DNA from 4 places in the Vibrio sabulosilitoris genome. Region 3 is predicted to be linked to each of the others. Evidence: predicted binding sites of a transcription regulator. Region 3 holds the regulator's gene; each other region holds the start of a gene.
The links. Region 3 encodes CRP, which controls carbon source genes, mostly activating them, when cyclic AMP is high. Its sites were predicted from a motif close to TGTGANNNNNNTCACA; they were not measured.

Region 1: a site for CRP is predicted at 2,078-2,093, ahead of ACZ5R2_RS15750 (CTP synthase). Genes of this name have one in related genera too.
Region 2: a site for CRP is predicted at 1,263-1,278, ahead of udp (uridine phosphorylase). Genes of this name have one in related genera too.
Region 4: a site for CRP is predicted at 2,039-2,054, ahead of nagE (N-acetylglucosamine-specific PTS transporter subunit IIBC). Genes of this name have one in related genera too.

Annotation. Positions count from the first base shown of each region.
Region 1 covers NZ_AP029599.1:3,368,743-3,372,034, forward strand. The annotation lists gene eno (phosphopyruvate hydratase) at 1-273, opposite strand, end outside; gene ACZ5R2_RS15750 (CTP synthase) at 353-1,993, opposite strand; gene mazG (nucleoside triphosphate pyrophosphohydrolase) at 2,163-2,963, opposite strand; gene relA (GTP diphosphokinase) at 3,034-3,292, opposite strand, start outside.
Region 2 covers NZ_AP029599.1:2,959,032-2,962,323, reverse strand. The annotation lists gene ACZ5R2_RS13925 (MATE family efflux transporter) at 1-1,172, shown strand, start outside; gene udp (uridine phosphorylase) at 1,382-2,143, shown strand; gene ACZ5R2_RS13915 (hypothetical protein) at 2,355-3,173, opposite strand.
Region 3 covers NZ_AP029599.1:131,863-135,154, reverse strand. The annotation lists gene astD (succinylglutamate-semialdehyde dehydrogenase) at 1-645, shown strand, start outside; gene ACZ5R2_RS00810 (2-oxoadipate dioxygenase/decarboxylase family protein) at 694-1,497, shown strand; gene crp (cAMP-activated global transcriptional regulator CRP) at 1,582-2,214, opposite strand; gene ACZ5R2_RS00800 (phosphoribulokinase) at 2,451-3,292, opposite strand, start outside.
Region 4 covers NZ_AP029599.1:3,009,360-3,012,651, forward strand. The annotation lists gene glnS (glutamine--tRNA ligase) at 1-221, opposite strand, end outside; gene nagE (N-acetylglucosamine-specific PTS transporter subunit IIBC) at 433-1,920, opposite strand; gene nagA (N-acetylglucosamine-6-phosphate deacetylase) at 2,403-3,292, shown strand, end outside.

The sequences.
Region 1 (3,292 bases), 180 kb from region 3:
GTCGATGTCAGCTTGAGCTTTAGCATCTTTACCAACTAGTGCTTCAGCGATTGCGCCGTTTACAGCTTCAACAGCTTTAAGAACACCTTTACCTAGGAAACGTGCTTTGTCACCGTCACGTAGCTCAAGAGCTTCGCGAGAACCAGTAGATGCACCAGATGGAGCAGCAGCCATACCTACGAAACCACCTTCTAGGTGTACTTCAGCTTCTACAGTTGGGTTACCACGTGAATCGATGATTTCACGACCTAGCACTTTAACGATCTTAGACATTAATGTTTCCTCTCGTTTTAAAATTAAATGTCAAATTTAAAGGCAACAGCTAGTCCCGCTGCTGCCTACATCCTTTTATTTACTTCTCAAATTCACCGCGCTGGTATTGACCAGCGGCTTTAACGAAGCCTGCGAATAGTGGGTGACCATCGCGAGGCGTCGAGGTAAATTCTGGGTGGAACTGAGCCGCAACAAACCATGGGTGTGCTGGGTTTTCAATCATTTCCACCAGCTTCTTGTCTGCTGACAGACCAGAAACTTTAAGACCGGCTTTTTCGATCTTCGGACGAAGGACGTTGTTCACTTCGTAACGGTGACGGTGACGCTCATGGATGGTTGCGCTGCCGTAAAGCTCACGAGCTTTGGTGCCTTTCTCTAGGTGACATAGCTGTGAGCCAAGGCGCATTGTGCCGCCAAGGTCTGAGGTTTCGGTACGTTCTTCAACTTTACCTTCGCCATCAACCCATTCCGTGATCAAGCCTACCACAGGGTACTTAGTCTCTTTATTAAATTCTGTTGAATGTGCACCAGTAAGACCAGCCACATTACGAGCGTACTCGATAAGAGCCACTTGCATACCTAGACAGATGCCAAGGTATGGAATGTTGTTCTCACGTGCGTATTGCGCCGCGCGAATTTTACCCTCAACACCACGGTCGCCAAAGCCACCTGGTACCAAGATAGCGTCTAGGTCTGCTAGCGCTTCTTCGCCTTTGCTCTCAACATCTTGTGAGTCAACGTACTTAATCTTCACGCTTAGACGGTTCTTAAGACCTGCGTGCTTTAGTGCTTCGTTCACTGACTTGTAAGCATCTGGCAATTCGATGTACTTACCCACCATACCGATAGTCACTTCAGCGGTTGGGTTCGCTTCTTCGTAGATTACCTGTTCCCACTCAGAAAGGTCAGCCTCTGGCGCGTTAATGCCAAAGCGAGCACACACTAGGTCATCAAGACCTTGTGATTTAATCAATTGAGGGATCTTGTAGATAGAATCTACGTCCTTCATTGAGATTACCGCTTTCTCTTGAACGTTACAAAACAGAGCGATCTTCTTACGCTCGTTGGCTGGAATCGCACGATCAGAGCGGCAAACTAGAATATCAGGTTGGATACCAATAGACAGCAATTCTTTTACAGAGTGCTGAGTTGGCTTCGTTTTCACCTCGCCAGCAGCGGCAAGGTAAGGCACAAGAGTCAGGTGCATAAACATCGCGCGCTCGCGACCTAGCTCAACGGCTAGCTGACGGATAGCTTCCATAAATGGCAGTGACTCGATGTCACCCACTGTGCCACCAATTTCAACGATCGCGACATCGTGGCCTTCACCACCAGCGACTACGCGGTCTTTAATAGAGTTAGTGATGTGAGGGATAACCTGAATGGTTGCACCTAGGTAATCACCACGACGCTCTTTAGCAAGGACGTCAGAGTAGACACGACCGGCTGTAAAGTTGTTACGCTTGGTCATCTTGGTACGAATGAATCGTTCATAGTGACCAAGGTCAAGGTCAGTCTCAGCACCATCTTCCGTCACGAATACTTCACCGTGTTGAATCGGGCTCATGGTGCCTGGGTCAACGTTGATGTACGGGTCGAGCTTCATGATCGTCACTTTAAGACCACGAGCTTCTAGAATCGCTGCAAGAGATGCTGCTGCAATGCCTTTACCTAGAGAGGATACAACCCCGCCAGTAACAAAAATGTAATTTGTCGTCATGTTTAACCTGAAATTGGTTGAATGAGGGAAATGGAAGTCATCTGGACGGGACGAAAATATACCAGAAGACCCTTACCGCCACAACGTGAAATCTATCACAGTGGATTTTTAAGTTTTTTGCTTCAAATCAAACTCGTAACCTTGATGTGGTAAACGCTGCGCTTGACAGTTATTGACCACCGCGCTGTAATTTAACCTCAACCCACAGCGCCTCCATTTGATCCAATGTCATTGTATTCAGTGATTTACCCTGAATTTCTGCCAGCTTTTCAACCGCTTTGAAGCGCTCAACAAACTTTTGATTAGCTTTGCCAAGCGCCACTTCTGGATTGGTATCCAGATGGCGTGAGAGGTTGATTACAGCGAACATCAGATCGCCCAGCTCCATCTCAACTTTGTCGCTATCAGGGTTCACCTGCAGCGCCTCTTCCATGACTTCTTCTATCTCTTCCTGCACTTTTTCTACCACAGGTCCCAGCGAGTGCCAGTCAAAACCGACCTTAGCACACTGCTTTTGGATCTTTGTGGCACGCGAAATTGCCGGCAGAGATTTTGGTATTGAGTCTAGGATACTTTGCCCAGCTTTGCCTATCTGAGCCTTCTCTTTTGCCTTCTCGGCTTCCCAATTGGCGCTGATCTCTTCCTCACTGGCAAACTCAACATCGGAGAATACGTGCGGGTGACGACGAGTCAGCTTCTCATTAACCGTCTCAACCACATCTGAAAAATCAAACAGCTGATGCTCTTTGGCTAGCTGGCTGTAAAAAATCACTTGAAATAGTAGATCGCCAAGCTCCTCTTTGAGGTTGTCCCAGTCGCGATTTTGGATTGCATCCACCACCTCATAAGTTTCTTCGATGGTGTGGGGCACAATAGTGTCAAAGCTCTGCTTGAGATCCCAAGGGCAGCCTGTTTGTGGGTCGCGCAGTTGGCTCATGATCTGCTCTAGCTGTTCAATCGGGTGGCTCATGGTTGGTTCCTTAAAATAGAAAAAGCGAGCAGAAATGCCCTGCCCGCTTAAAAAAGAAGTTTTAGGTTATTTAGCCAAGACGCTTGACCGACATAACATCTTTGATCTGCTCGACCCGGGTGATCACCCGCGATAAGACCTCGATATTGGTCACTTCAAGATCAAAGTCCATGATCGACAACTGCTTGCGATAGTCGACACGGCTTTTCATGCTGCTGACCTTAACCTTCTCATTAGCAAACAGTGAGGTGATGTCTTTGAGCAGGCCACCACGCTCCATTGCCTCCACGCGCATGGTCAATACATACGAGCCAACAAAGCCGGCCCCC
Region 2 (3,292 bases), 590 kb from region 3:
TCACGGCCTTAATCATCAGCAGCTTTGTCAGCTTGATATTCTACCTGTATATCCCCGAAATGCTCGAGTTGCTGGGCGCTGAAGGCTACACAGCCGAGCGGGCAGAGGCGTATCTGCGCATCATCATTCCTAGTGGTCCATTGGTTGCGTTAGCGATGGCGGCAGGCGCAGGACTGAGAGCGGCCGGCGATGCCAAACGTTCCATGTGGGCTACCCTTTGGGGGGGGATTGTTAATGCTATCCTAGATCCGATCTTTATTTTTGCTCTTGATATGAATGTGGAGGGGGCAGCCACTGCCTCGGTAGTGGCGCGCTTTACCGTGTTCTATTTTTCACTCATGCCCCTTATTCGTGTGCACAACTTGGTTGCCATACCTTCTTATACCCATTGGCTGGGGCATCTAAAACCGGTCCTCGCCATCGCTATCCCGGCGATTATCACCAATACAGCCACCCCAATTGGCAATGCGATCGTCACCTCGGCCATGGCACAGTTTGGCGAGGATTTTGTCGCTGGGTTCGCCGTGATTGGTCGCTTGACTCCGGTGTGTTTTGCGGTGATTTTCGCACTATCTGGCGCTGTAGGGCCGATCATAGGACAGAATTTTGGTGCAGAGCGATTCGACCGGGTTGAGGAGACCCTCAAGAACTCGTTGCTAGTCACAATCGTCTATACGCTAGTGGTGTGTGTCGTGCTGTACTTTGTTCAAGATTGGATTGTATTAATCTTTAGCCTCGAGGGTGACGCCGCATCAGTGATTGTCGCGTTTTGCACCTTTGTTGCGATCAGCTTTATCTTCAATGGCACCCTATTTGTCGCCAATACCTCATTTAACAGCCTAGGCAAGCCACTCTATTCAACCGCATTAAATCTAGGTAAAGCGAGTCTGGGAACCATTCCTTTTGTCCATTTTGGTGCCCAGTGGTTTGGTGCCTTAGGCGTTATGTATGGGCAAGCGGTTGGTACGGTAGTGTTTGGTTTGCTCGCGCTGGTGGTACTGCGTAAACACCTTAGCGATGTCGCCAAAGGCGAGGAGCCTCAGTTGGAAGAAGAGCTACAAATCACTTGTGTGAACAACCAGCCATTTTGTAGTCATGATGCCTTGGTTATTGATGAGGTTCATCTAGCGGTAGATGAGTTGGAGCAAGAGTTGCCGCGCACGTCCGAGTGAAGGCAGAGCGGTCAATGTTGATACCCTGGTGCGAATGTTGTGATGCCAATCGATTAGGCGTGAAAGTCATACTCACACTCCTCTGTGGGCTGGGAGCTTGATCACGAAAATCTACGGGTGGAGGGTCTACAGTGAAGCCATCGTAGCGATGAGCTCACATCAATCACTGAGTGAGCCGCTTTCAAACCTTCTTTTAATAAGGAGCCCTTATGACACAGCCTGTTTTTCATTTAGGCATCACAGCCGACGACCTTGCGGGCGCAACCCTTGCGATCATTCCTGGCGATCCGGCCCGGGTTGAGAAAATTGCCCAACAGATGGAGCAGCCGACCTTTCTTGCCAGCCATCGAGAATATACGCTTTATCGTGCACTACTGGATGGAAAGCCTGTTGTGGTCTGTTCGACAGGCATTGGCGGCCCGTCGACCTCAATAGCCGTGGAAGAGCTTGCCCAGCTAGGGGTCAATACCTTCTTACGCGTAGGAACGACGGGGGCGATTCAGCCACATGTTCAAGTGGGTGACATGATAGTGACCACCGCTTCAGTCAGATTAGATGGGGCAAGCTTACATTTTGCGCCAATGGAATTCCCAGCGGTCGCTGATTTCGCCGTCGCCAGTGCGATGAAAGCGGCAGCGGAGGAGAGTGGGGCTAATGTGCACCTTGGCGTCACTGCCTCAAGCGACACCTTCTACCCTGGGCAGGAGCGTTATGACACCTTCTCTGGTCGCGTGGTCAAGCGCTTCCAAGGCTCGATGCAAGAATGGCAAGATATGGGGGTGTTAAACTTTGAAATGGAGTCGGCAACGCTGTTGACCATGTGTGCCAGCTCTGGCCTCAAAGCGGGTTGTGTGGCGGGCGTGATAATCAATCGTACCCAAAAAGAGACGCCAGATCACGACACACTTAAGCTGGCTGAGACGCGCTCGATTGAGGTCGTGGTAGAAGCGGCGCGCAAAATGCTTAATTAACGACTCTTTAAGCCACTAGCCTTTAAGTCACTGGTCTTTAAGTTTCCACTCTGTAAGCACCTTTGTGCAACAAAAAGCATCAAAGATAAAAATACCCCTTCCCATGGAGGCATTTAAGGGAAGGGGGAGAAACTCGATTGGTAGCCAAAGCCTGCTGGTGGTCGTTTCGATCTTAGCTAGGCACCTCGTTGTTCGTTTGGGCGCCGTTATGCTAGAGAGCGGCGGTGACGGGCTCAACCTCAGTCAAGGGTTGGTAGATCTGCTCGGAAAAGGACTTGAGGATATTATCATACACATCGGAAATAGCGGTCGAGATCTCGCTGGTCAAACCATAAAGTGTATTGGCATCTATTGCCTCTAACTCAGACTCACTGATCTCATTCAGCTTAGTCATGGCGGTTTGGCACTGCGACGTAAAGGCGATATCTGGGTCAATGATTTTAAGCCGATTCATACGCTGTAAGATGTGCCCGCAGTAGTAACGTACTTGATCGGATGCACAAGACGTATCTTGCTCTTGAATAGCGATACGCAGACGCGTCAGTGTCTCCATAGCATCAAGCACGGCTTGCCAGTTGTAGTGGTAGGTTTCATAGAGATCATCACGGCCTGACTCCGCCAGCCACGCCAATACGACATCATCGAGCAGGTACATGCAGTGGCGGATCACTTTGCCATGCACCATTTGATTCTTGGCCACCGAGACGTCTTGCCACTGGTTAAGCATTGCCTTAACTTTGATTTCCAATACCCGGTACAGCGGTTTACTCTCAAACTGAGCATCATCGACCAGCTGGGTCACCCGCCGGATAAGCTCTGCCTCAACCTGTTGTAATACCGTGTAATCCGCCTCTTTGCGCAGCTTAACTTTGTGTGACAGCCCTCGGTGCTGACGGCAAAGCAACAGTACCTGACGCATATTCATCACTAAGTGATAGCGACGTGCCGATAGCGTAGAATTTTGCTTGGAGAGAAACAACAACAGCGCAATGATGCTGATCGAGATAACAATCGAGATAACAACGAACATAGCCAACCCTCCGAAAAAACATCCATACTCTAACTTAAGCATTTACCATGCCAGAAATTAAAGTTAATTAAATCAATTTGTTAGTATATTTTCGTTGTGGAGCTTGCACTGAAGTGGTG
Region 3 (3,292 bases):
CAGAGGTGCACCTGCGCGCGACGATTGATTGTGCCGTATGGTGATCGCGGCGATGAGCTGCTCAAGGTGGTTGTTAAGGCGACAAGCAAGCTGACTATCGGGTCACCGTTCGATGAATCGGCTCCGTTTTTGGGGCCACAAATTTCCTCGCAAGCCGCCGAGCGAATCCTTGAGCAGCAAGATAAACTGATATCGATGGGAGGGCAGTCACTGCTGCAGGCTAAGTCCTTGGGCTATGCATTTGTCTCTCCGGGTATTATCGATGTGACAGCGATAGGTGCGCTGCCCGATGAGGAGTACTTTGGGCCACTGCTACAGGTGATCCGTTACGATAATTTAGAGCGCGCTGTGGCGATCGCTAATCAGACTCGCTATGGCTTATCGGCGGGATTGATTTCAACCGATGATGGTGAGTGGGATTACTTTATTGACCATATCCGTGCTGGGATCGTGAATCGTAACCGCCCCCTAACTGGTGCCAGTGGCGACGCGCCGTTTGGCGGTCCTGGCGCATCGGGTAACTTACGCCCGAGTGCCTATTATGCCGCGGATTACTGCGCTTACCCGATGGCCTCGATGGAAGGGGATGCGCCAGTGCTGCCTGCAACGCTTAGCCCTGGTATTTATCTCGATGATTTAGACTAGGTACTTGGCGCGGCGTTTTGTTATTTGATGCCAGTGATAGGAGGTTATATGCATCCTGAAAATTGTGTTACCGCACTGTTTGAGTGGCTATGGCGCGACTACACGGCTCGCCTTTGCCCCTCAGCGGCGCGTATTCATCAGTTACTTGAAGAAGACGCACCACTTATTAACGACCATATAGCACTGAGAACGTTTGATCTTGACCCGGTTGGTCTTGAGACGCTGGCTAGGCCGTTTTTGGCTCTGGGTTATGAGCCTGGCGGTGACTATCTATTTAACGCCAAGAAGCTGGTTGCTAAACATTATGAGCACTCAGACCCAACTCTGCCTAAGGTGTTTATCAGTGAACTCAAGGTGCAAGAGTGCTCCGAGTCGCTGCAAGCGATTGTGGCCAAGTTAATCGCGCAGATCGAAGTGGATAAACTAAACGGTGCAGAGTTCCTTTATGCGGGGCGCTTATGGTCACTCAGTTACCGTGATTATCAGCAGTTAGCTCAGGAGAGTGAATATGCGGCTTGGTTGGCCGCACACGGCTATGGCGCCAATCACTTTACGGTCAATGTTAACCAGCTCAAGCGCTTTGGAGAGGTGAGTGAGGTTAATCAGCACCTAATCGACGCTGGGTTCATCATCAATCAAGCCGGTGGTGAGGTCAAAGGCTCACCGGATGTGTTGCTCGAGCAGTCGTCAACCATGGCTGATAAAGTCATGGTGGCGTTTGATGAGGGACAGTTTGAGATACCCGGAGGGTTTTACGAGTTTGCTAAGCGTTACCCAACCTTGAGTGGCGGGCTTTATTCCGGCTTTGTTGCCGCATCGGCAGATAAGATATTTGAGAGTACTGATCGATAACTATGCCCCTGCTGGGGGATTGGCAAGGGCATAAAAAACACCAAGCCGAGGAGGCTTGGTGTTGGATGTTTTACAGCGGTTTGCTTAGCGCGTGCCGTAAACTACAATAGTTTTACCGTGGGCAGAAATCAGGTTCTGCTCCTCTAACATCTTCAGGATACGACCTACCGTCTCACGAGAACAGCCAACAATCTGACCAATCTCTTGACGAGTGATCTTGATCTGCATGCCGTCTGGGTGAGTCATTGCATCAGGTTGTTTCGCTAGGTTAAGTAGCGTCTGTGCAATGCGGCCAGTGACGTCAAGGAATGCCAAGTCACCTACTTTTTGGCTAGTCACCTGAAGGCGGCTTGCCATCTGCGCAGAAAGGCGCATTAGGATATCTGGGTTGACTTGAATCAGCTGGCGGAATTTCTTGAATGAGATCTCCGCAACTTCACATGGTGATTTAGCACGTACCCAAGCAGTACGCTCTTGGTCTTCTTCGAAGAGACCAAGTTCACCAATGAAATCACCTTGGTTAAGGTAAGAAAGGATCATCTCCTTACCTTCTTCATCTTTGATAAGTACTGCTACAGAGCCTTTTACGATGTAGTATAAAGTTTCTGCTTTTTCACCAGCGTGAATCAGCGTGCTCTTAGATGGGTACTTATGAATATGACAGTGTGACAAGAACCATTCTAACGTTGGGTCGGTTTGAGGTTTACCTAGAACCATAAATATATCTTCCTCTGCAGGGTATGCTTGCTGCTATCCATATTGCGCTAAGCCTTGACTAGGATAGTAGCATATGTGTTCACGACACATGCTGCAAGCTATCTTGTAATTCATACGAGATAGTACCGTTTTTCGGTGACGATTTCTTGATTTTGATGGGGTAAGTTGACCGAAATTCACCCATATTTTGTGCACCTGATCACGTACTGAGAAGTCAGTATGGTGATTGAGCACAGTTATCCTATTTTCCCAGTTTCGATCAGTTGCTGCAGGATAGGACGCACGATCAACTCCATCGCAAAACTCATCTTACCTCCTGGCACTACAAGGGTGTTGTGGCGCGACATAAATGAGCCATCAATCATCGCCAGCAGATAAGGGAAGTCGACATTCTTGAATCCACGCAGACGAATGACGACAAAACTCTCATCTAGGCTAGGGATGCCCTTAGCGTTGAGTGGGTTTGAGGTGTCGACCGTAGGCACGCGTTGGAAATTAATGTGGGTTCGCGAAAATTGCGGCGTGATGTAGTTAAGGTAATCATCCATTGAACGAACGATAGAGTCCGTCACCGCCTCTCGCGAGTGACCACGATCGCGGGTGTCACGGACAAATTTCTGGATCCACTCTAGGTTGACGATCGGCACCATACCAATCAGAAAGTCGACGTGTTTGGAGACGTTGACCTCACCATCAACCACACCACCGTGCAGTCCCTCGTAGAACAACACATCGGTGTCATCGGCAAGCTGCTGCCAGGGGGTAAATGTGCCGGGCATCTGGTTGTAAGGCACCGCCTCATCAAAGGTGTGCAGGTAGCGCCGAACCTCACCTTGTCCCTCTTCACCATAGCGCCGAAAAAACTGCTCCAAAGCAGGAAAGTCGTTGGCTTGTGGGCCAAAGTAGCTGATGTGCTTGCCTTGTTCGCGCGCTTTGCGAATTTCGACATCCATCTCTGGGCGGGTGAAGCGGTGAAAGCTGTCGCCCTCGACCCATGCAGGCTTAACGTCCATCATATTGAACATCTTGCGAAAGGCTTCTGATGTGGTGGTCGTCCCGGCACCCGAGGAGCCGGTCA
Region 4 (3,292 bases), 540 kb from region 3:
TCTTTTTCTGGGTTGGTATCATCAAAGCGAAGGTTACACTGACCTTGGTAGTCCTGAGCAATTCCGAAATTCAAGCAAATCGATTTCGCGTGACCAATGTGCAGGTAGCCGTTTGGCTCCGGTGGAAAACGCGTGTGAACATGATTATGTGTTCCGTCGGCCAGATCTTTATCAATGATTTGGCGAATGAAATTCGATGGACGAGTTTCAGTTTCACTCATCAAGAGTACCTCAATCTTTTAATTATCTTCTCAAGCCCCTTTTTTAGGGCGTATCCACTAATAATCCATGATTCTGCGGTCAAACACAACCAAATATACCCAAGTAACCCAAAGATGTAGTTTCAACCCATCCCCAAGTGACCTCAAGATGCCGCTTCAAAAACAAAATGAGCCCCTAAAGGGGCCCATCGCTTAAAATGAAACTCACCAATTACTGTGGCAAAGGCACTGCCGACAAGTCTTCATCAACTGGAATATTCTTCATTTCACCGGCGACAATCTCGGCTAGGGGGCCCAAGATAACCTGAACGTTATTGGCGCCTAATTTCACCACACCCATGGCACCCAGATCTTTGAGTGTCTTCTCGTTGATTACGCTTGTATCTCTGATGATTAAGCGCAGACGAGTGATACACGCATCAATGCCCTGCACGTTTTGATGACCACCCAGTACCTTAAGGTATTGCTTTGCAAGCTCAGATGCATTCTCAGAGCCCGTCTCAGCTGAGGCTTCTTCATCTTCACGTCCGGGTGTTTTAAGACCAAACTTCAGGATTGCGGTACGGAACACCGCGTAGTAAACACCAAAGAACACTAGGCCTTGAAGTATCAACATGTACCAATTGACTGCAAGAGGGTTACGCGTTGATAGCACCATATCCACCAAACCGGCAGAGAAGCCAAAACCGGCAATCCACTGCATCGAGGCAGCGACAAACACCGACACACCGGTGAGCAATGCATGCAGTACATAAAGCACTGGCGCAAGGAACATAAACGAAAACTCAAGAGGCTCTGTAACGCCAGTAAAGAATGAAGCAAAACCTGCTGCCAGCATAATAGAGGCAACTTTGTTTTTATTCTCTGCCTTTGACGTGTGATAGATAGCCAGCGCTGCGCCTGGTAGGCCAAACATCATAATTGGGAAGAAGCCAGCCTGATACATACCGGTCACACCGACAACCGCCGTGCCTTCGGCAAGAGATTTTGCGCCACCAAGGAAGTTTGGAATGTCATTTATACCCGCTACATCAAACCAAAATACCGAGTTCAATGCATGGTGCAGACCTACAGGGATCAACAAACGGTTAAAGAAGGCATAGATACCCGCTCCCACCGAGCCCATGCCCTGGATCGATTCACCAAAGTTTACCAGTCCACCATAAATACTTGGCCAAACGTACATCAAAACAAATGCAATCAGGATACCAGCGAATGAGGTCAGGATAGGCACCAAGCGCTTGCCAGAGAAGAAGGCCAAGGCTTTATGCAGCTCAACGGTGGAGAAACGGTTGTAGATCTCGGCAGAGATAACACCAACCAGAATACCGACAAACTGGTTCTCAATCTTAGAGAACGCAGCTGGCACTTGTGATAGGTCAATACCCTGTATCTGAGCAACCGCTCCAGGAGAAAGCAAGGTGGTCACAACCAAGAAGCCAACAAAGCCCGCCAGCGCCGCAGCGCCATCTTTGTCTTTTGACATTCCATACGCCACACCGACAGCAAACAATACCGACATATTGTCGATGATCGCGGCGCCTGCCTTAATCAAAAAGGCGGCCAAAGCGCTGTTTGCCCCCCAACCTTGAGGATCAATCCAATAACCGATACCCATGAGTATCGCCGCTGCTGGTAAGGTTGCTACTGGCACCATCAGTGCCTTACCTACCTTTTGAAAATAACCGAGAATGTTCACCGTCTGTTCCCCCTGTCAAATTACCGTATTCCGTATAAAGGACTTTTTTTAGTCGCTCAATTTAGTCCATTTCAGTTTAAGGCGATAAATTCGCCTCGCAAATTAAAACCGTGCTAAATGTGATTACAATCACCTGTAAAGGGTGAAAAATCGGGTTTATGCTAGCCAGATCATAAAACTTATTTTAAGATACAAATTAACGCAACATTTTACGTATAGTAGTTAACTAGCCAGATGATATTCATTAGTAAATTACTGAATATTATGGGCATATATGAATTAGGCTAAGATTACGATTGATGATCTTAGCAAAACCTATACACTGCCCGATAGCGCTTTAGCGCCTCGCTGGCTAACATACATAATTCGTAGCGTGAGTAAAGTGGCTTTATCGCTGATACCAAGCTGCTGATACCGGGCTAAAGCAGCCTGCACTTGCCAACGTCCCTCGCTCATTCGCTGATTAAACAAAGGATTTACTCATGTTCGCGCTCACCAACTGTAAAATCTTCACGGGTACTGACGTCTTGACCCACCACGCAGTGCTTATCGAGGGGGGTCACATCGCAGGGCTATGCATACAAGACGACATTCCAGTCGACACACCTTGCATGAACCTCGACGGCGCCAACCTCAGCCCAGGCTTTATCGATTTGCAACTTAATGGCTGTGGTGGTGTGATGTTCAATGATCAAATTACCCCTGAGACGCTGCACATCATGCACCAAGCCAATCTCAAATCAGGCTGCACCAGTTTCCTACCTACACTGATCACCTCATCAGATCAGGACATGCGCCAAGCCGTCGCCGTCGCGCGAGATTACCACAATCAGCATCAAAATCACTCTCTTGGTTTGCATCTCGAGGGGCCATATCTGAATGTGGCCAAGAAAGGCATTCATAATGTTGACTTTATTCGTCCGTCTACCGATGCCATGATCGATTACATTTGTGATAATGCCGATGTAGTGCGTAAGGTTACCCTCGCGCCTGAGCACAATAATTCTGACCATATTAAGCGCCTAAACCAAGCGGGCATTGTCGTCGCGATTGGCCATACCAATGCCACCTATCGAGAGGCGGTGGACAGTTTTGCTGACGGAATTTCCTTCGCCACTCACCTTTTCAACGCCATGACGCCGATGACCGGTCGAGAGCCTGGGGTGGTAGGCGCCATCTATGACTCGCCAGAGGTCTATGCCGGTGTGATAGCGGATGGTTTCCATGTCGATTACGCCAACATCCGCATTGCACACAAAATCAAGGCTGACAAGTTGGTATTAGTGACCGACGCCACAGCTCCTGCAGGCACAGAGATGGATCACTTTATTTTTGTCGGCAAGAAAGTATATTACCGAGATGGTATGTGTGT